DNA from 3 places in the Geobacillus sp. FJAT-46040 genome. Region 3 is predicted to be linked to each of the others. Evidence: riboswitches for the same ligand, from Rfam matches in the RefSeq annotation. Region 3 holds a riboswitch; each other region holds the start of a gene.
The links. A riboswitch is a leader RNA that binds a small molecule or an ion and turns the genes downstream of it on or off. The one in region 3 is predicted to bind S-adenosylmethionine.

Region 1: it holds a riboswitch for S-adenosylmethionine, as region 3 does, so the genes downstream of both, mtnW (2,3-diketo-5-methylthiopentyl-1-phosphate enolase) here and CD000_RS00135 (methionine ABC transporter ATP-binding protein) in region 3, are expected to answer to the same signal.
Region 2: it holds a riboswitch for S-adenosylmethionine, as region 3 does, so the genes downstream of both, CD000_RS10925 (methionine biosynthesis PLP-dependent protein) here and CD000_RS00135 (methionine ABC transporter ATP-binding protein) in region 3, are expected to answer to the same signal.

What each region holds. Positions count from the first base shown of each region.
Region 1 is NZ_NISS01000001.1:2,008,031-2,014,704, forward strand. Features, by position in the region: gene CD000_RS10570 (MarR family winged helix-turn-helix transcriptional regulator) at 1-396, opposite strand, end outside; gene CD000_RS10575 (ZIP family metal transporter) at 613-1,347, shown strand; gene CD000_RS10580 (1,2-dihydroxy-3-keto-5-methylthiopentene dioxygenase) at 1,436-1,978, opposite strand; gene CD000_RS10585 (methylthioribulose 1-phosphate dehydratase) at 2,013-2,645, opposite strand; gene mtnX (2-hydroxy-3-keto-5-methylthiopentenyl-1-phosphate phosphatase) at 2,642-3,304, opposite strand; gene mtnW (2,3-diketo-5-methylthiopentyl-1-phosphate enolase) at 3,301-4,542, opposite strand; SAM riboswitch class I at 4,614-4,722, opposite strand; gene CD000_RS10600 (pyridoxal phosphate-dependent aminotransferase) at 4,807-5,994, opposite strand; gene CD000_RS10605 (carbon-nitrogen family hydrolase) at 6,092-6,674, shown strand, end outside.
Region 2 is NZ_NISS01000001.1:2,074,071-2,080,744, reverse strand. Features, by position in the region: gene CD000_RS10965 (DUF421 domain-containing protein) at 1-671, shown strand, start outside; gene CD000_RS18820 (hypothetical protein) at 692-862, shown strand; gene CD000_RS10960 (thioredoxin family protein) at 1,002-1,322, opposite strand; gene CD000_RS10955 (hypothetical protein) at 1,451-1,687, shown strand; gene CD000_RS10950 (YjcZ family sporulation protein) at 1,767-1,892, shown strand; gene spoVIF (sporulation-specific transcription regulator SpoVIF) at 2,019-2,276, shown strand; gene CD000_RS10940 (GNAT family N-acetyltransferase) at 2,394-2,828, opposite strand; gene CD000_RS10935 (YjcG family protein) at 2,830-3,351, opposite strand; gene CD000_RS10930 (alpha/beta hydrolase) at 3,450-4,178, opposite strand; SAM riboswitch class I at 4,362-4,472, shown strand; gene CD000_RS10925 (methionine biosynthesis PLP-dependent protein) at 4,674-5,777, shown strand; gene metC (cystathionine beta-lyase) at 5,781-6,674, shown strand, end outside.
Region 3 is NZ_NISS01000001.1:20,231-26,904, reverse strand. Features, by position in the region: gene CD000_RS00145 (MetQ/NlpA family ABC transporter substrate-binding protein) at 1-848, opposite strand, end outside; gene CD000_RS00140 (methionine ABC transporter permease) at 864-1,532, opposite strand; gene CD000_RS00135 (methionine ABC transporter ATP-binding protein) at 1,522-2,550, opposite strand; SAM riboswitch class I at 2,638-2,747, opposite strand; gene CD000_RS00130 (sterol-binding protein) at 2,821-3,168, opposite strand; gene CD000_RS00125 (thioredoxin family protein) at 3,315-3,632, opposite strand; gene CD000_RS00120 (toprim domain-containing protein) at 3,629-3,988, opposite strand; gene CD000_RS00115 (YusG family protein) at 4,087-4,323, opposite strand; gene gcvH (glycine cleavage system protein GcvH) at 4,399-4,782, opposite strand; gene CD000_RS00105 (arsenate reductase family protein) at 4,879-5,244, opposite strand; gene CD000_RS00100 (acyl-CoA dehydrogenase family protein) at 5,322-6,674, opposite strand, start outside.

The sequences.
Region 1 (6,674 bases), 2.0 Mb from region 3:
CTCTTTTTCTGCCGCCGTCAGCGCCGAAACCGTTTCGTGAATTTTTTCCGCATGCTCGGGAAATACGCGCTCAATAAACCGCCGCCCCTCTTCTGTAATGGACGCGTACGTGACGCGCCGGTCCTTTTCGCAGGCGCGGCGGACGATCAATCCTTTGTTTTCCAGTTTGTCAATGACGTAGGTGATGCTCCCGCTCGCCAGCAAAATTTTTTCGCCAATTTGCTGGAGCGGCTGATCCCCTTTATGGTATAACAATTCTAACACGGCAAATTCGGTCGGATTGACCCCGAATGAGTGGATTGATTTGTTCACTTGGTCGCTTACGGCGCGGTAAGCCCGCGACAATACGATAAACAACTTTAGCGATTGCTCGAGTTCTTGCTCTTTTTGTTCCATGCCATCCAACCCTTTGCATTTAACCATTTCTTACTTGCATTATACTTGAACAGCAAACAGGCAGGCAACCGTTTTTGCCAGGCGCTGGTCCATTTTTCTCGCCAGCGGCCGTTCCTTTCGCTATGATAATTTTGTTATAGGGCAGCGCTTGGGCGATTGTCACATTTGTGGAAACGGCGCATATGAAAAAATAAAGGCTGATGAAGGGGGAATTGGATGAACGAGGTATTGACCGGCAGTGTGCTGTCCGCCTTATCGACCGGACTTGGCGCTGTGCCGATTTTGTTTATGGCCAAATCGCTCACTCACCGCTGGCGCGATGTGCTCCTCGCGTTTTCAGCCGGCATTATGATGGCGGCCTCGATGACAAGTCTTATTCCCGAGGCCCTGCGGTCCGGCGGTTTTGAGGCGCTCGCCATCGGATTGGCGGCGGGGGTGCTCGTGTTAACGTTGCTTGAGATGACCGTCCCCCATATCGACTTGGAGCATACGAAAAGCGGCTTGCAATTCGACGAAAAGGCGATGCTCATCATCGCCGCCATTGTGATGCACAATCTCCCCGAAGGGCTGTCAGTCGGGGTGAGCTACGCCTCAGACGGCGCTTCGCAAATCGGCAATTTGATCGCATTGGCCATCGGCTTGCAAAACGCGCCGGAAGGATTTTTGGTCGCCTTGTTTTTAGTCAATCAGCAGATTGGCCGCTTTAAAGCGTTTGTCATTGCCACGTTAACCGGCGCGGTCGAAATTGTGACGTCTTTGCTCGGCTTTTATTTAACCTCTCTCTTCCGCGGCCTCGTTCCATACGGGTTGGCGTTTGCCGCCGGGGCGATGCTGTTCATCATTTACAAAGAGCTCATTCCCGAAAGCCATGGCGACGGCAACGAACGGATCTCGACGTACGCCTTTATTATCGGCATTTTGTTTATGATTTTGTTAACCGAATCGTTTTAGCGGTCTCTCCTTCCGTCATCGAGGCAAGCTCTCCTCTCCATACAGAACGAAACACCCCGCTGCCTTGCCTGGCAACGGGGTGTTCTCATTATTGGACAGCCTCTTCTTTCTCTTCATACGGATGGGCGACCCAACCGGACGGGTCGATGAACAGGCGGACGGCTACGACTTGGCGGTCGTCCATGAGCGTAAAGTAGTGCGGATTCCCTTCCGGCACGGAAATGACATCGCCGGCTTCCAGCTCGACGTCAAAATAGCCGGTCTCTTTGTCGCCTTTGATAATGAAAATGCCATGGCCGGCCGTAATGGCGCGCACTTCATCTTCCGTATGGATGTGCACTTGTTCAAATTTTTTCAGCAACTCATCCAAGTTCGGCGTCGCGTCGGACAGAGCGACGATATCCCACGTTTTGTAGCCGCGGCGCGCCGCTAAATCTTCAATTTCGTCTTTGAACGTCGCTAAAATTTCATTTTTTTCTTCATCTGTCAGAACATATTTATCGCGCAAATGCTCCGGCAGTTTCGTGATGTCCCAATGTTCATACAACACCCCTTGACTGTTCAAAAACGCGCGCACATTGTCTTCTCCTTCAATCACTTGGCCCGTTTTTCTCACTTTGATGACTGCCATTGTTCACATCCTCCTTTGGAAAAATGTATATGGATTAGCCAACCGGCAGGCCGGCCCGCTGCAAAAGCAGCCGCTTCACCTGCCAGCGGAACAAAAACTCCCATGCCTCCAAATGTTTTTTCGCTTCAAACGCTGTACGCCCCCAGACCGTGATGCCATGGTTTTGGATCAACACGGCGCCGGCGTCGCCATGGATATAGTTCGCAAACTCCCGAGCGAGCGTCGGAATGTCGGCGTAATTGTCAATAATCGGGATGCGCACGGCGGCATTTTCCTCCCAAATGCCGAACGCCTTGATGATTTCCTGGCCGGAAAAGACCGCTTCCCCGTTTTGCGCATACAGTTCAGAAATCAAGTTGTTGTCGACCGTATGAACGTGCAAGACGCAGCCGGCATTCGTCCGTCCGTAAATTTCCGCGTGCAAGAGCGTCTCGGCCGAGGGCTTCAAGTTTGTTTCCTCCGCCGGTTTTCCGGCGGCGTCAACGAGCAGAAAATCCTCATCTGTTTGCTTCCGCTTATCCTTGCCGCTCGCTGTCACCAAAAACGTCAATGGGTCGTCTGTCACCTTGATCGACAAATTGCCGCTTGTCGCGAAAAACCAGTCGCGGGCGGCGAGCTCGGCTTTCACTTCCGCGAGCTCGTTCCACTTTTTCACGAAGATGCTCATACGATCACCTCCATTCGCTGCAACGCATCAATCACGTCAAAAAACGTTGCAAACGGCGCATGCGGCAAGCCGAGCTCTTGGCATTTTTGGAGCAGAAAATCGCGCGCCAGCACGTAATCCGCTTGCTTCGCCACCGCTAAATCCGTAATCGAATCGCCAATGACGACATGGTATCCGTCCGGGCGGGCAAGCTTGCGAAGGAGCGATGGCTTGCAGCAGCCGCAGCCGTTTTGGCACTCACCGTCGCACGCATGCGGCCATGTGATGCGGATCGTCTCACCGCTGAAATCGGAGCCGTTGCAAAAAATGCGCTCCGGTTCAATGAGCCCTTCAAGCAGCGGATAGACAAAAAAGTCGATGCCGCCGCTGACGATATAAAGCGGAATGCCTCGCTCTTTCGTAAACGCGACAAACTCTCGGAATCCCGCGCGCAACCGAGCGGTGCGCCGCAGGAAATCCACAATTTCATCCTTCAACGTGGACGGAAGGAGGGAAAACATCTTCCCGACTCCTTCCTGAACAGAAATGCGCTCAGCGAGAATGTCGTCTTTTAACGCCTCCCACTCCGGCGGGGCGAACTGTTTCATAATCGCGATGATGTTGTCGTTTTCCGTAATGGTGCCGTCAAAATCACAAAAGAGAACGAGCTGTTTCGTCATGCTTCCACCTCAACGACGCCCCAGCGGTCGATCGCTTTTTGCAGCGCTTCGTTTTCTGCTGCCGCCGCACGCAGCGGACGGCCGGCCAGCACTGCGTCGATCGCCGCGCGAAACGCCCGTCCGCCACCGATCGCCCCGTCCGGATGGCCGTGGATGCCGCCGCCGGCGTTGACGATGCTGTCAAGGCCGAAATCGCGGATGATGAGCGGCACCAATCCCGGGTGAATGCCGGCCGACGGAACCGGAAATGCCCGAGCGAACGGCTCTTGGTCGTCGGTGAGCGCCCTTGCAATGCCAAGCGCCTGCTCACGCTCCAAGGCCACGCTGCCATACGGCGACGGGAACAGGACAAAGTCGGCACCGGCGAGCCGCAAAAGCTTTCCAAGCCAAAGCGAAGGAGCCACCCCATAAAACTCCGACGGCGTAACAGCGCCGCTGAACGCCGGGTGAGCCATAATCGGCACCGCAATCTCCTCATCCTCGCGCAACGCCTGCAACACGTCAAGCCCATAAGCGAAGACGTTAAACAACAGCACATCAGCGCCAAGCTCGGCGGCTCGTTTCGCTTTGTCCTTTAACGCAAACGTTTTGCCGGTCAAGTTGACGGCATACAACGTCCGCTTGCCTGTTTGTTCGTACACTTCCTGAAGGGCCGCCTTGCCCTCGGTGATCCGCTTTTCAAACGGAAGAAGTTCGCTGTCAAACAAAATTTCATCGTCTTTGACCAGGTCAACGCCGCCGAGCGCCTGTTTTTTCAATTCCGACGTCAAGTACGCCAAATCGCGGCCGATCATGCCTTTAAAAATGCTCATCAACAGTGGGCGGTTATGCACCCCGACTCGGTCGCGAATGCCGTCGATGCCAAAGCGCGGCCCAGGAAACTGTCGCTTCCATTCATCCGGAAACTCTAAATCAAGCAGCCGCACTTCACCGTCGAGCGACAGCTTGCCGAACGTCGTGACCAACAATGCCGGCAAATCGGCGCTGAAGTTGACTGTCGGGTAGGCGATTTTGACGATCGCCCGCTTCAGCCGCTTGCCGAAATAGGCGTTTACCCGCTCGCTTTCGCCAAGCTCTTCAATAGCGACGACTTCCCCTTTATGTTTGCGAAGCTGCTCCTGCTCCAACGCCGGCAAGTCGGTCCACGTGCCGATCGTCAAGCCGAGCGCGATCCCTTCCGCCTTTTTCCGAATGTCTGTTTCATCATGAAGCAAATACGTTGCCATCACTGCACTCATCGTTCATCCCTCTCAATCTCGAAATAAAAACGCCTCTTCATAAGAAGAGGCGTCACTCATCCATGGCGCTCTTCTTATCTCTCAGCGTTTCCGCTGCAAGAATTAGCACCGTGCTTGGCGCGCGCCAAGCCGGTTGCCGGGCTTCATTGGGCTCGTCCCTCCGCCTGCTCTTGATAAGAAAGCCTGCTCGTTTATGCACTTATCAAACAATTGGCAAATTTACTTTGAATTATGACATCGCCGATTGGCGTTGTCAATCATTTTTCAAAAATTTTTTTCGAACAATCCAAGGCGGCCGATCCGCTCCGCTGCTTCGCGAAGCCGCGCTTCATCGGTCAAGAGGCCGACGCGCACATACCCTTCGCCGTGTTTTCCAAAACCGATGCCTGGGGCGACGGCGACGTGCGCCCGCTCAAGCAACAGATCGGCAAATTCGGCGGATGATGCGCCTTTTGGCAACGGAAGCCAGGCGAAAAATGATCCAGACGGCGCCGGCGCTTCCCAGCCGATCTCGCAGAGCGCAGCGATGAACGCATTGCGGCGCGCCTCATACAATGCGACCAACTCCGTGACACAATCTTGCGGACCAAGGAGCGCCGCGGCGGCCGCTTCCTGGATGGCGCCGAACAAGCTGACATACAAATGATCCTGCAAAAGCTCAAGCGCCCGAATGATCCGCTCGTTGCCGACGGCAAACGCCACGCGCCAGCCGGCCATATTGTATGTTTTCGAAAAGGTGTAAATCTCGACGCCGACGTCTTTCGCCCCATCGGCTTCCAAGAAGCTGACCGGTTTTCGGCCGTCAAAGCCGATCGCCCCATAAGCGAAATCGTGCACGACGGCAATGCCGTGCTTGGCGGCAAACGCCACCGTCTCCGCGAAAAATTCCTTTGTCGCCGTCGCGCCAGTCGGATTGTTCGGATAGTTTAAAAACATGAGCTTCGCTCGGTCGGCGACCGACTCCGGAATGGCTTCGTAATCCGGTAAGAATCCGTTTTCCGAAGAAAGCGGCATCATCTCCATCCGCGCGCGGGCAAGCACGATCCCCGACCAATAGTCCGGATAGCCCGGGTCCGGGACAAGCACCACATCGCCCGGGTTGACGAGGCAAAGCGGCAGCTCGACAAGCCCGGCCTTGCCGCCGAACAAAATGGCGACTTCGCGGTCTGGATCGACGTTCACCCCGTATTCACGCGCGTAAAACGCGGCAATGGCTTCTTTCAAAAAGAAGTAGCCTTGAAATGGCGAATATTTATGGTATTTCGGATTGGCCGCCGCCCGCTGCATCGCCTCAACGATATGCTTTGGCGTCGGCTGATCCGGGTTGCCTTGCCCTAAATTGATCACGTCGCATCCGGCCTTGATTTTCTCCCCGACTTTTGCGACAAGCGAGGCGAAAAATTGCTTTGGCAGCTGCTCAAGCAGCTCGGAAAAAGGAATTTCCATCGTCATCGCCCACACCTTCTTAAAAAATTCTTGAAATTCTAGTGCAACATCATATATCGTAAAAAGCAAAATGTAAAGCAAAATTTTTTCGAGGTGAAAACTCATGACGATCCGCATCGCCTGCCTCCAGCTTGATATTGCGTTTGGCGACCCGAACGAAAACGAACGGTGCGCGGAAAGCGCCATTGAATCGGCCGTCAAGGACGGCGCGAATATCATCGTGCTGCCGGAATTATGGACGACCGGCTACGATTTGACGCGCCTAGATGAGATTGCCGACGAAGGCGCCGAACGGGCGAAAGCGTTCGCCTCCCGCCTAGCGCAAGCACACAACATCCATCTCGTCGCCGGCTCGGTCGCTAAAAAAACAACAACCGGCGTGACGAACACGATGATCGTGGCCGACCGGAGCGGTCAAATCGTCGGCGAATACAGCAAACTCCATCTGTTTCAATTAATGGATGAACATTTGTATTTGCAGCCGGGAAGCAGCTTAGGCTTGTTTTCGCTCGACGGGCTTGCATGCGCCGGGGTCATTTGCTATGACATCCGCTTTCCGGAGTGGATTCGCGCCCATGCTTTGGCTGGGGCGGAAGTGCTGTTTGTCGTCGCCGAATGGCCGCTTCCCCGCCTGCACCATTGGCGGACGCTCTTGATGGCGCGGGCGATTGAAAACCAATGCTACG
Region 2 (6,674 bases), 2.1 Mb from region 3:
CCAGCATTTTGATTTGGTCGCTGTTTCCAGTGGCTGTCGCTCGTCTCTCGCTGCGCAACAAGAAATTTCGCGATTTTGTCGAGGGCAATTCCACGGTTTTTATTAAAAACGGCAAAATTTTAGAGGAAAACTTGAAACAGGAGAAATATACGGTTGACGAGCTGCTCGAACAGCTGCGCAAAAAAGATGTGTTCCGCGTCGCCGACGTCGAGTTTGCGGTGCTTGAGCCAAACGGCGACTTGAACGTGTTGCTGAAGCGGGAAAAGCAGCCGCTCACCGTCGGAGATGTGTTCCCAAACCCGCCGCGGGAAAAAGAGCCGCAAACGGTCATTATGGACGGCATGATTTTGGATGAGCCACTCGCTACGATGGGGCTTGGCCGCGGCTGGCTGAAGGAACAGCTTGACAAACAAGGAGTGGCGATTGAAAATGTGTTTCTCGCCCAAGTCGATTCATACGGACAGCTGACGATCGATTTGTACGATGATAAGATCCAAATTGCCGAGCCGCAGGAGAAAAAGTTGCTCTTGGCCGCGATGAAAAAAGTGCAGGCTGATCTGGAGCTGTATGCGTTGCAGACGAATTCCGAAGAGGCGAAGGCGCTGTATGAACGAAACGCCGCAAAAATGGCAGAGCTTGTGCAAAAAGTCGAACAGCTCTTGCGAAACTGATGACACAGGAGGAAAAGACGATGGAAGACAAACGGATAAAAACGACGGATGAGGAAATTCAAGTCCAATTGAAACCAAACGACCGCTCCGAGCGGACGCGGACGACCGATGAGGAAATTTCGATTGAATTGATGTTTGACAGCCCGCAGCTGACGCGCCAGCCGAAAGACTACGACGAAATTGAATATTGACGGCTTCCGTTTCCACGATCGGCGATCCATAAGGAGCTGTCTGTTCATTCGCATGGCTGTCCGAGAAGGAAAGCTTCCTTCTCGGACAGCCTCTTTTTGTTGCCCTTCTTCTCTGGCGAGGCAAGGATGCCGCCCCGTCTTACTCCGGCAGGGACTGCAAAAAGGCGCGCACCTCTTCCGGCGTTTTGGCGTCAGCGCTGTGCAGATGAGCAATTTTTTTTCCGTTGCGGAAGACAAGCAGGCTCGGGATGCCAAGTACCTGGTATTTCTCGCCAAGTTCCGGAAACTGGTCACGGTCGATTTCAAACCAATCATATTGTCTATAGTCGCGAACGATGTCATCGATGAACATATTGAGGCGCACGCAGTCCGGACACCAAGTTGTGTAAAACTTGATGATCGTTGGTTTATCACCGGAAATGACCGCCTCGAATTGCTCCACTGTTTCAATGCGTTTCACATTCGTTTCCTCCCTTTCATGTTGACGTTCATCTTTACTTTATCATATGGCAAGGCAAAAAAAGAACGGGGATGCCTTCACCTCGGGCAGTCGTTTTTGCATACAACAGTAAGAAAGGGGGGGAAAGTGTGAGCAAAGAACTGGAAAAGGCGCTCGAAGGTTGGGTTGCGTCACGCAAAGAAGGGCATGAAACGTTCATCCGCCTGTTTGAACAATGGGGAAAGGACTTTAACAAACAGTTGCAAGAAATCGAAAAATTGAACAATGGATTTTTAAAAAGTGTGCAAGGCAACTTAGACTACATCGAGCAATGGTTTGCGAAAAAGGAGCGGGAATTTGCCGAGCTGTTCCGCCGATTTGGATGACAAAATGGCCTTTGCGCCCATACGCCCCGCTAAGCCGGTGAATACGATACAGTAAACGGAGAAGGAGGTGAACATTATAATGGGCTTCTGCGGTTATGGTTATCCTTACGGCTACGGCTATGGCGGTGGCTATGGCAGTGGCTTTGTGCTGATTGTCGTGTTGTTCATTTTGTTGATTATTGTCGGCGCGGCATTTGTCGCCTAACGGAAAAAGCGAATGGGATACGGGCCGTTTCGGCGCCACGGAGCGGCTCGTATTTTTCTTTCCCTAATTTGATGCACGCCGAGGCGGGAGCATCATACGATATAGCAGGGAGAAGGAGGCGGAACGATGGATCAGCAATTTTTTAAAAACATCGAACAGAAAACAGGTGTCAATATGAAAGACGTTTTTGAGCTCGCCAACTCGCTGCAAAACGCCAATTTCAGCGATGAAAAAACGGTGCGCCAAGTGGTGAAGCGGGTGGCGCAAATTGCCAACCGGAAAGTGCCAAAAGAACTTGAGGATCAAATCGTCAAGGCGATCGTCCATAACGGCAAGCAAATTGATTTCAATACGATCGCCAATATGCTGAACAACAAAAAGTAAGCAAAAGGGAGCTTGCGTGCGCACAGCTCCCTTTTGCTCTGCTTGGCTCAGGAGAGCGAAACGATGTTCGATGATCCCAAGCCTTGGATCAGTGTAGACGAGGCTGTTCTATGGCCATCATTCGAGCGATTTCACCATCGTGACATGTGGGATGCCGGCGTCCATAAAGACGCCGGAGACGGTCGTATAGCCGAGCTTTTGGTAAAACGGTTCTGCGTGCGTCTGGGCGTTCAGTTTCGCCGTTTTCGCCCCTTTTGTTTTCGCCAGCTGTTCGATCGCTTCCATCACCATCCGTCCGGCGCCGCGGCCGCGGTAGGACGGCAGGACGCAAATGCGCTCGATTTTGCCGACGCCTTCGTCAATGAAACGGAGTCGCCCAGCACCCACCGGTGTTTGGCCATCATACAGGACGAGGTGGAACGAGTCGTCCTCGAATGCGTCGATTTCCTCGTCTTCCGGCACGTTTTGCTCCTCAATGAATACGAGCCGGCGGACGCGCAAGGCGTCTTCGTACAAAGCGCGATCTTGCGTTGTGCCAATCGCAATGTTCATCTCAGACCGTTTCCTTTCCTCCGACGATAAACGTTTCATAGACGGTCCACGAGCCGTTTTCCAGCTGATAGAGAAGATGGAAGCGGTCGACGGTCTCCTCGAAGTGCACATCTTGCAGCTTCAGCTGGCTGTAGACGTCCGCATATTCTGCGCTCGGCAAATCGCGGCCGATCGTAATGTGAGGCACGAACATAAACTCCGGCTTTCCGGCGAACAAGCCGCTGTGCAGTTGTTCATGAAGGCGCTCGAGCACGTCGTTTGGTTCCACCTTCAAATAAATGATGTTGCTTGTCGGGTAAAACGAGCTGAATTTCGTCACTTTGATCGGAATGGGAGGTGTTTCCGCCGCAATGCGGCGCAACTCTTTCGCCATTTTTTTTATTTGCTCCTCATCCGCTTCAAATGGGTATTTCAGCGTAATATGCGGCGGGATGAGGGCGTAATGGCTGTCGTACCGTTTCCGGTACGAGTTGGCGAAGTCCTGAATCCGTTTTGGCGGAAAGATCACAATGCCGTACTTCATTTTGTTTTCCCTCCTTGAACCAGTTCTTTTTCCATGCACAGGAAACGCACGGAATGGATGCGGCGGCTTCAACATCTTTGAAGTTGCTCCGTTTTGTCCTATAATGATAAAACAGCGGCTACGGCCCGGGGTACATCCGGCTGCCAATACGTCCACGCATGGCCGCCTTCGAACTCATGGTATGTATAAGCAAACCGTTTTTCCATAAACAAGTCCCGCGCCATTCGATTCGGGGTGATAAAATCGCGCACATGGCCATCCGTCGTTTTCACCGCTGTTTCCTCTGTGCCAACAGAATGGTAAAGCGAAAGGAGCGATGGATCGCGGAATGAGCGGATGCGCGCCAATACCGAGTCATCGATATAGGGGGACTGCATGGCGATTTTCCCAAATGTATGCGGATACAACAACCCGGCTAGAAGCGACACCGTTCCACCGAGCGAATCGCCGATCAGCGCCCGGCCTTTGCCCATTTGGTATGTCGGCAGTTCGCGGTCCAAAAACGGGACGAGCTCATGGGCTAAAAAACGAAGGTATGCTTCGTGCTTTCGTCCTTCCGGGTGGTATTTCTCGTAGCGGTCGTTGACGTTCCGATACGGGATGCCGACGACGATCATCCGGTCGATTGTTCCTTCTGCCATCAGCGTTTCGATGACGGTTTTCATTTTTCCATACATAAAATAATCTTTGCCGTCTTGCGCGATTAATAAAGGATATTTGTAAAGCGGCGAAAAATTGCTTGGCAAGTAGATGAGCAGTTCGATTTCTTCTTGCAGCTCTCCGCTGTACAACTTGCAGTCGCGCATCGTTCCTGTTGCTGTCGCCATGACCATCCTCCATGAAAGCGTAAGTTCATCTGTTATTGTAACATATTTGCGCCCAAAGATGTGAATGAAGGGCTCGAATTTTTCGCGAATTTGCCGAATCGCACCGCTGACAAAAAAATGGCTTGCAAAAACGTGGGGAATGCGTTACATTTTTATTAAAAAAAAAATTGAATACGCGTCCCATTCTTATCAAGAGAAGCGGAGGGAACTGGCCCAATGAAGCTTCAGCAACCAGCCGCCCGACGGCCAGGTGCTAAATCCAGCGAATTGAGCATTCAATTCGGCAGATAAGAAGAAGCATGCCCCCATGTGTATGGAAAAGTCTTCTTCTTAGAAGACTTTTTTTATTTATTCAAGCGGCCGCTTCCATCAACCGCGAGGCGGTTTCGGACGAAGGCGCTTGGCCGCTGCCCAACGGACAGTGGTGCTTCGTTGGGCATTAAGTGGTCGGCCGTTGATCGATGATGGAATTTTCAACAGAAGGAGAGAGATGAGATGGAGAAACTGGAGACGTTGTTAGCGCAAATTGGCAACCGGAGCGAAACGGTGACGGGGACGGTCAACCCGCCGGTTTATTTTTCCACCGCCTACCGCCATGCCGGCATCGGAGAGTCGACTGGGTTTGACTACATCCGCACCGGCAACCCCACGCGCAAAATCGTCGAAGAAGCAATCGCGAGACTGGAAGGTGGCGACCAAGGCTATGCGTTCAGCTCCGGCATGGCCGCCATTCAGACGGTGCTCGCCTTGTTTGAGAGCGGAGATGAGTTTCTCGTATCGGCCGACCTTTACGGCGGCACGTACCGCCTGTTTGAGCGCGGCTGGCGCAAGTATGGTCTTGGATTCCATTACGTCGATTTTGCTGATCTCGCTGCGGTGGAAGCGTGTATCACCGAAAAAACGAAAGCGATTTTCCTGGAAACACCGACGAACCCGCTTATGCATGAGACCGATATCCGCGCCGTCTCCGAATTCGCCAAGCGGCATGGGCTTTTGTTGATCGTTGACAACACGTTTTATACACCGGTGCTTCAACGCCCGATCGAACAAGGTGCCGATATTGTCATCCACAGCGCCACGAAATATTTAGGCGGCCATAACGACGTGTTGGCTGGCCTTGTCGTCGCCAAGGGCGAGGAGCTCTGTCAACGCCTGGCCGAGTATCAGAACGCCATCGGCGCGGTTTTGTCGCCGTTTGATTCGTGGCTGTTGATTCGCGGGATGAAAACGCTGGCGCTAAGGATGCGCCAGCACGAAGAAAACGCCAAGCGCATCAGCGCCTTTTTGCGCGAACATGAAGATGTTACAGACGTCTTATATCCAGGAAGAGGCGGGATGCTGTCGTTCCGGATTGCCGATGAAAAGTGGGTGAACGGGTTTTTAAAAAGCTTGCGCCTCATTACGTTCGCGGAAAGCCTGGGCGGAGTCGAAAGCTTTATTACGTACCCAGCGACGCAGACGCATGCGGACATTCCTGAGGAAATCCGCATCCAAAACGGTATTTGCAACCGGCTGCTCCGCTTCTCGGTCGGCATCGAACATGCGGATGATTTAATCGCCGACTTGGCGCAGGCATTGAAAAACATGAAAGAGGTGTAAGCGATGGAACGGGAATGGTCGTTTTCAACGAAACTGCTCCACAATGAATGGAAAGTCGATCGCCACACGGGAGCGGTGAGCGTGCCGATCCAGCACGCCTCCACGTTCCATCAGTTCGATTTCGATTCATTCGGCAAATACGACTACAGCCGCTCCGGCAACCCGACGCGCGAGGCGCTTGAGGAAACGATCGCGGCGTTAGAAGGCGGAACGCGCGGGTTTGCGTTCGCCTCTGGCATGGCGGCTATTTCAACGGCGTTTTTGCTTCTCTCAAAAGGCGACCACGTGCTCGTGACCGAAGACGTCTACGGCGGCACGTACCGGATGATTACGGAGGTGCTCGGCCGCTTTGGCATTGAATATACGTTTGTCGATATGACCGATTTAAACGCAGTGGCGGAAAACATCCGGCCGAACACGAAAGTCATTTATATGGAAACGCCGTCCAATCCATTGTTAAAAGTGACCGACATTCAAGGCGTCGTCAAGTTGGCGAAGGCGCATGGCTGTTTGACATTCTTGGATAATACGTTCATGACGCCGGCGTTGCAGCGGCCGCTTGATCTTGGAGTCGATGTCGTCCTTCACAGCGCCACGAAATTTTTAGCCGGCCATAGCGACGTCGTCGCCGGGCTGGCGGTCGTGAAAGACGAGGAATTGGGAAAAGAATTGTACAAACTGCAAAACGCGTTTGGCGCCGTCCTTGGCGTCCAAGATGCGTGGCTTGTGCTGCGGGGATTAAAAACGCTCCACGTTCGGCTGAAGCAGTCGTCTGAATCAGCGGCCGCCATCGCCAAGTATTTGGCTTGTCATCCAAAGGTCGAAGAAGTGTATTATCCGGGGCTGGAGAACCACCCAGGCCATGACATCCAGCGCCATCAGGCGGCCGGGTTTGGC
Region 3 (6,674 bases):
TGATTGTTTGTCGCCGCTGGAATGACGGCGCCGTGGTATTTTTCTTTAATGAAATCTTGGATTTCTTTCGATTGCAGCACTTCGACAAGCGTTTTGATTTCTTTCCGGTTTTCATCGCCTTTGCGCACCGCAATAATGTTCACATACGGATTGTTTTTCGGCGACTCCACGGCGATCGGGTCTTTCGCCGGGTCCAAACCGGCGTCAAGCGCATAGTTGGCGTTGATCAGCACCGCATCGCCTTCGCCGTTTTTGTAAATTTGCGGCAGAAGCCCGGCGTCGACATCGGCCTTAAATTTTAAATGCTTTGGATTTTCGATGATGTCATTGACTGTCGCTTTCGTTTTATCGACGCCCGGTTTCAATTTGATGAGCCCTTTTTCTTGCAGCATCGACAAAATGCGGCCATGGTCGGCGACCGAGTTGCTCATGATGATCGTCGCGCCGTCCGGCAGTTCTTCAATGCTTTTGTATTTTTTGGAATACAGGCCGATCGGCTCGATATGAATGCCGCCGGCGTTGACGAAATCATAGCCGTGTTCTTTCATTTGCGATTCCAAGTACGGAATGTGCTGGAAGTAGTTGGCGTCGATGTCTTTATCAGCCAACGCTTTGTTCGGCAAGATGTAATCTTGGAACGTAATGATCTCCAAGTCGATGCCTTTTTTCTTCAAAATCGGTTTCGCTTTTTCCAAAATTTCCGCGTGCGGCACGTTCGACGCGCCGACTTTCAACTTCACCAATTTGCCGTCTTTGCCGCCTTCCGCGCTGTCGTTATTGTTGCCGCCGCATGCCGCCAAAGCGAGCACGAGAATGGCGGCGAGCAACACACCCAACCATTTCTTCATCAGTTGTTTCCCCCTTTATCGTTTATCGATTTTCGAAGTGACAAAGTCACCGATCAGCTGAATGATAAATACAATGACCAACACCAATACGGTTGCGACAAATGTCACATCGTTATGGTTGCGCTGGAACCCTTCCAAATACGCCAAGTTCCCAAGCCCGCCGGCGCCGATGGCTCCAGCCATCGCTGTATAGCTGACGAGCGACACCGCCGTCACCGTAATGCCGGAGACGAGCGCCGGCAAAGACTCCGGCAGCAGCACTTTCCAAATGATCGTCCACGTTGAGGCGCCCATCGCTTGGGCTGCTTCGATGACGCCTTTATCAATTTCGCGAAGAGCGATTTCGACCATGCGGGCGTAAAACGGCGCGGCCCCAATGACCAAAGCCGGCAGCGCCGCATTGGCGCCAAGCATCGTCCCGACAAGCCAGGTGGTAAACGGAATGAGCAAAATGATCAAAATAATAAACGGAATCGAGCGGAAAATGTTCACAAACGCCGCAATCACTGTATTGACAAACCGGTTTTCCCATAGGTTGCCCTTCGCTGTCAAAAATAGAAGCAAGCCAAGAACGATTCCGAGGACGAAAGTGGCCGCCACCGCCACTCCCGTCATATACAGCGTCTCGACCGTCGCCGCCCACATCGTCTCCCATTGCACGTTCGGCAGGAGGTTAGCGAGCATCGTGAATCACCTCCACCGCCACCTGCTGGCTTTGAATGTAGTCAAGCGCCCGGTCGATTTCATCCCTCGCCCCGTCGAGGTGCACGAACAGCACCCCATAGGCGCCTTGATGGGTTTGCGAAATTTTCCCTTGCAAAATGTTGACATCGACGGCAAACTGACGCACCACTTCGGTGGTGAGCGGCTTTCCGGCTGCCGCGCCGACAAACGTCAGCTGCGCGATCAGCCCGCTCGGGTATTGGCCAAACAAATGAGAAATCGCCTCTTCCGTCTCCTCGGGCTCGATCAGCTGCTTGACGAACCGTTTCGTGATCGGCTGCTGCGGGTTGCGGAACACATGCAACACTTCGCCTTGCTCGACGATTCGGCCGCTTTCCATCACCGCAACGCGGTCGCAAATTTTGCGGATGACGTGCATTTCATGGGTGATCAGCACAATCGTCAGCCCGAGCCGCTTGTTGATGTCAACGAGCAAGTCCAAAATCGCATCGGTCGTCTGCGGGTCGAGCGCCGATGTCGCCTCGTCGCACAGCAAGACTTTCGGGTTGTTGGCGAGCGCCCGGGCGATGCCGACCCGCTGCTTTTGCCCGCCGCTCAGCTGCGACGGGTAGGCATCCTCGCGCCCGGAAAGGCCGACAAGCTCGATCAATTCATCCACCCGCTTGTTCCGCTCCTCTTTCGGGACGCCGGCAATTTCAAGCGGAAAGGCAATGTTTTCCCTGACTGTGCGAGACCAAAGCAAGTTGAAATGCTGGAAAATCATCCCGATTTCTTGACGCGCCTTGCGCAGCTCCCGCCCTTTGATGCGCCCCATGTCGCGGCCGGCGACGATCACCTTGCCGCTCGTCGGCTTCTCGAGCCCATTGAGCAAGCGGATGAGCGTGCTTTTCCCCGCGCCGCTGTAGCCGATAATGCCGAAAATTTCCCCTTCGCGAATCTCAAGCGACACATTGTCGACAGCCGTGACCGAGCCGTTGGCCGCTTGATAGATTTTCGTCACTTGTTCGAGTGTAATCATCGTTTCACCTTCCTCCCCAAGCGGCGGAGCGCAAAAAGAAAACCTTTCTGCCCGCAGAGAACAGAAAGGTATTGTGCACCATTCTGTCTCTTATCTCTCAAAGCAGGCCGCTTTGTGTGAATTGGCACCATTTCAGCACATGCGCTGACGGTTGCCGGGCTTCATTGGGCACATCCCTCCACCTCTCTTGATAAGAGCGCAACAATCACCTATTCGATTGACTACAGCTGTGATTGTATCACCTTGTGTCGAACATTGTCAATAAAAATTTCACCCAACATGCCGATACGGCTTAGCCAAATGGAGGAGCGACTCAAGCAGCAACAGATGACGAAAGCTTCCCGATACATGCACTTCGCGCAGCCGGACGAGCTGCTGCAGCTTCAGTTCGCCGTTCAGCAGGGACGCGAGCGCCTCTTTGGAACCGCGCACCGTCAATGTTTTCCGTTCATCGTTTTCCATCCCTCTAGCGGCTGATTCCTTGCCGATCAACAGCAAGGCGGTTTCGTCATCGCTTTCAAACCGAACATACAGCTGCTCATCCGGCAAAATCGGCACCAAATGGTGCAACACTTGCATCCGTTCCACGAACTGCCCAACTAATTCACGCATTTCCATGGATATCCCCTCCCCCATTTTTATTTTTTTCACTTCCACCTGAAGAGGAGAAATCCTTTACAAAAATCTCGACAACCCGTTGACGAACGAGCGCCGTTTTTGTCATTTCCCAAGAAATGTGTCAAACAGCGTCAAAAAAAGGCGAATCATCGGGACGGCAAGCAGGCTTGAATCACTTCGTACAAATACGGAACGGAATGAAAGGCATACCACTTGCCTGCGACCGTTCCGTCCCTAAAAAGAAGCAGGCAAGGAACGCTTTCAATTTTCCACGCAACGGCCTGCTCAGGGATATAGTTGATGTCCGTTTCGTAAAACGGCAGCGCCGGAAACAACTGCTCCACCACCGTGAGCATCCGCCGCGCCAGCTGGCACGTGCCGCACAGCGGGGTATACAAGTAAAGGGCCAGAAGCGGCTCGACTTCCACCACTCGCATGACATCGTTTCGGTCGATCGCTTTCACTCGCCTCTTCCCCTCATGAGCGATTCGATGCGGACGTCGAAACGAGCGCGCAACAGCACTTGCGCCAAGTGCCAAGGCGGAGCGGCCGCCACTTCGCGATACGCCCGGTCAATGTAAAGATGCTCCGCCTCTGGAAACATGCGGCGAAACTGCCGGCGCAATTTTTCTCCCGCCTCATCGGCATCGGCCAAGACGTATACACCGCATCCTTCCAGCTCATCGGCCAGCTCCTCAAGGCGCGCATCACTGATCGTGCCGTTTGTGCAGACGATGACGACTGGTTCGTTCAGCACCGCCGCCACTTTTTGCTTGTCTGATCGCCCTTCGACGATGATCACTTTTTCCACGCGTCGCATGTCCGACCCACCTAACTTCAAATGAGGATACTATTATTGTATGTCTTGCGCCGGCCAAATGTTGAAAATGAAAAGCAACAGCCATCCACCGTTGCCTTTCAACACCAGCCCGCTTCCCCGTCGCAATCGACATATTTTTGGTCCGGCTCAACGGTAGCGGTCACCTGTTTGTAAATTCTTCCGTTTTGTTCGGTATACCCCTTTTTCAACGGGACGGCCGCCGGAAGCGGAAGGCGCCCGATGAGCTCTCCTTCCTCGTACAACTCCAGCGAGCGGCCGTTCAGTTTGCCGATGATCCGGTCCGTGACATCTATGCGCGTCGTTTGCAGCGCCATCGCGAGCACCCCTTTTTTCAATCAAATTCCGGTATGTATAGAGTGCCCGAATCGAAGCGAAGATTGCAGGAACGTTTATCCTTCGTTGATCATCGCCTCGTATTGTTCCGCCGTCAACAAATTGTCGATTTCGCTCAAATCATTCGGTTTGACGACGATCATCCACGCTTTGTCATACGGCGATTCGTTCACGTACTCCGGATGGTCATTTAACGCCTCATTCACTTCAACGACCGTGCCGCTGATCGGCGCATACAATTCCGAGACCGTTTTCACCGATTCAACGCTGCCGAACGGCTCGTTCGCCGTAACCTCTGCGCCGACTTCCGGCAGCTCGACAAAGACGATGTCGCCAAGCTCTGATTGGGCGTAATCCGTAATGCCGATGCGCACGTTCTCTCCTTCCACGCGCACCCACTCATGCTCCTTTGTATAGCGAAGTTCTTTCGGCGTGTTCATCGTATCCCTCCATTGCGACAAAATGTATATTCCTTTTCATCATAACCGATTTTCCGCAAAAACTCACTGAATTCACCCGATTTTGCAAAAAATTTTTTATGTCCCCGCCGCGAAAAACGCCTCGTATTCTTGTTCGCGAAAGCCCACGACGACCCGCTCGCCGTCCGTCAAAATCGGCCGTTTGACCAACATCCCGTCCGAGGCGAGCCAATCGAGCATCTCGTCTTCCGATGCGCGGTCGAGCTTGTCCTTCAAGCCAAGCTCGCGGTATTTCATCCCGCTCGTGTTGAAAAATTTTTTGAGCGGCAGCCCGCTTTGACGGTGCAAACGGGCGAGCTGCTCTTTCGTCAGCGGCTCGTCGACCAAATGCACCGTTTGCACCTCAATGCCGTGTTCATCCAACCATTTTTTCGCCTTCCGGCACGTTCCGCATTTTGGATACCAATAGAGCGTGAGCGCCATCTTCACTCCTCCCTTTCATTTCCGCTGTGTGGCAAACAAATAAGAAGCACCAGGCAAACGCCTGGTGCTTCCCATTATCACACAATATACCGTTCGGCTTCAATGAGCGCGGCGGCCGCTTCGCGTTTTTTCGCGATCACGTTGATCGGCGTATGGCGCGTCAGCCGTCGGAGAGCGGCGAGCATCATCCGCAGCGTGTCTCCTTGTTCGACGGCGACGAGCGTTTCTTTCGCATGGGCTTCAATTTCATTGAACGCCTCTTGGCAGAAAATTTGCGTGTACAGCAATTTTTGTTTGTTTTTCTCCTCACCGCTCGCCTGAATCGCTTTTTCCGTGCGCAAAAGCGCTGATTCCATCGCATAAATGTTCGAGACGATGTCGGCGATGTTGACGAGCACTTCTTGCTCTTCTTCAATGCGCTGGCCGTATTTTTGCGCCGCTAAACCGGCGACCATCAAGGCGATTTTTTTCGCGTTGCGCACCAAGTATTTCTCTTGTTCCAGCGCGCCCGTCCCCGGCTCTTCGGCGGCCATCATCATCAGTTCTTCCTGAAGCTGCTGCGCTTTTTGGAAGAGCGGCAGCTCGCCTTTTAACGCCTTTTTCAAATACATGCCCGGCACGAGAAGGCGGTTGATTTCGTTCGTCCCCTCGAAAATGCGGTTGATGCGCGAATCGCGGTAGGCGCGCTCAATTTCGTATTCCTGCATAAAGCCGTACCCGCCGTGGATTTGCACGCCTTCATCCACGATGTAATCGAGCACTTCCGTGGCAAAAAACTTGTTCAATGAGCATTCGATCGCATATTCGGCGATCGATTTCGCCACTTCTTTGCCATCTTTCGCCTTTTCCGCATCAAGCAGGCTCATCCGTTCATCGAACAAGCCGACCGTGCGGTAAACCGAGCTTTCGGCGGCATACAGGCGCGACGCCATCGTCGCGAATTTTTCCTGCGTCAACGTAAACTGCGAAATCGGCCGTTTGAATTGCTGGCGCTGATTGGCGTATTTGAGCGTGATTTCAAGCGCCCGCTTCGCGCCGCCGACCGCCCCTAACCCAAGCTTGTAGCGGCCGATGTTCAAAATGTTGAAGGCGATGACATGGCCTTTTCCGATTTCACCGAGCACGTTTTCTTTCGGCACCGGCACATCTTGCAAAATGAGCGTTCTTGTCGACGAGCTTTTAATCCCCATTTTCTTTTCTTCCGGACCAGTTGAAACGCCCGGGAAGTCGCGTTCCACGATGAACGCGGTGAAATGTTCGCCGTCGACTTTTGCATAGACGACAAACACATCAGCAAAACCGGAGTTGGTGATCCATTGTTTTTCGCCGTTTAAAATGTAATGCGTGCCTTCCGCGTTTAATCTCGCCGTCGTTTTCGCGCCGAGGGCGTCCGAACCCGAGCCAGGCTCCGTCAAGGCGTAGGCGGCGAT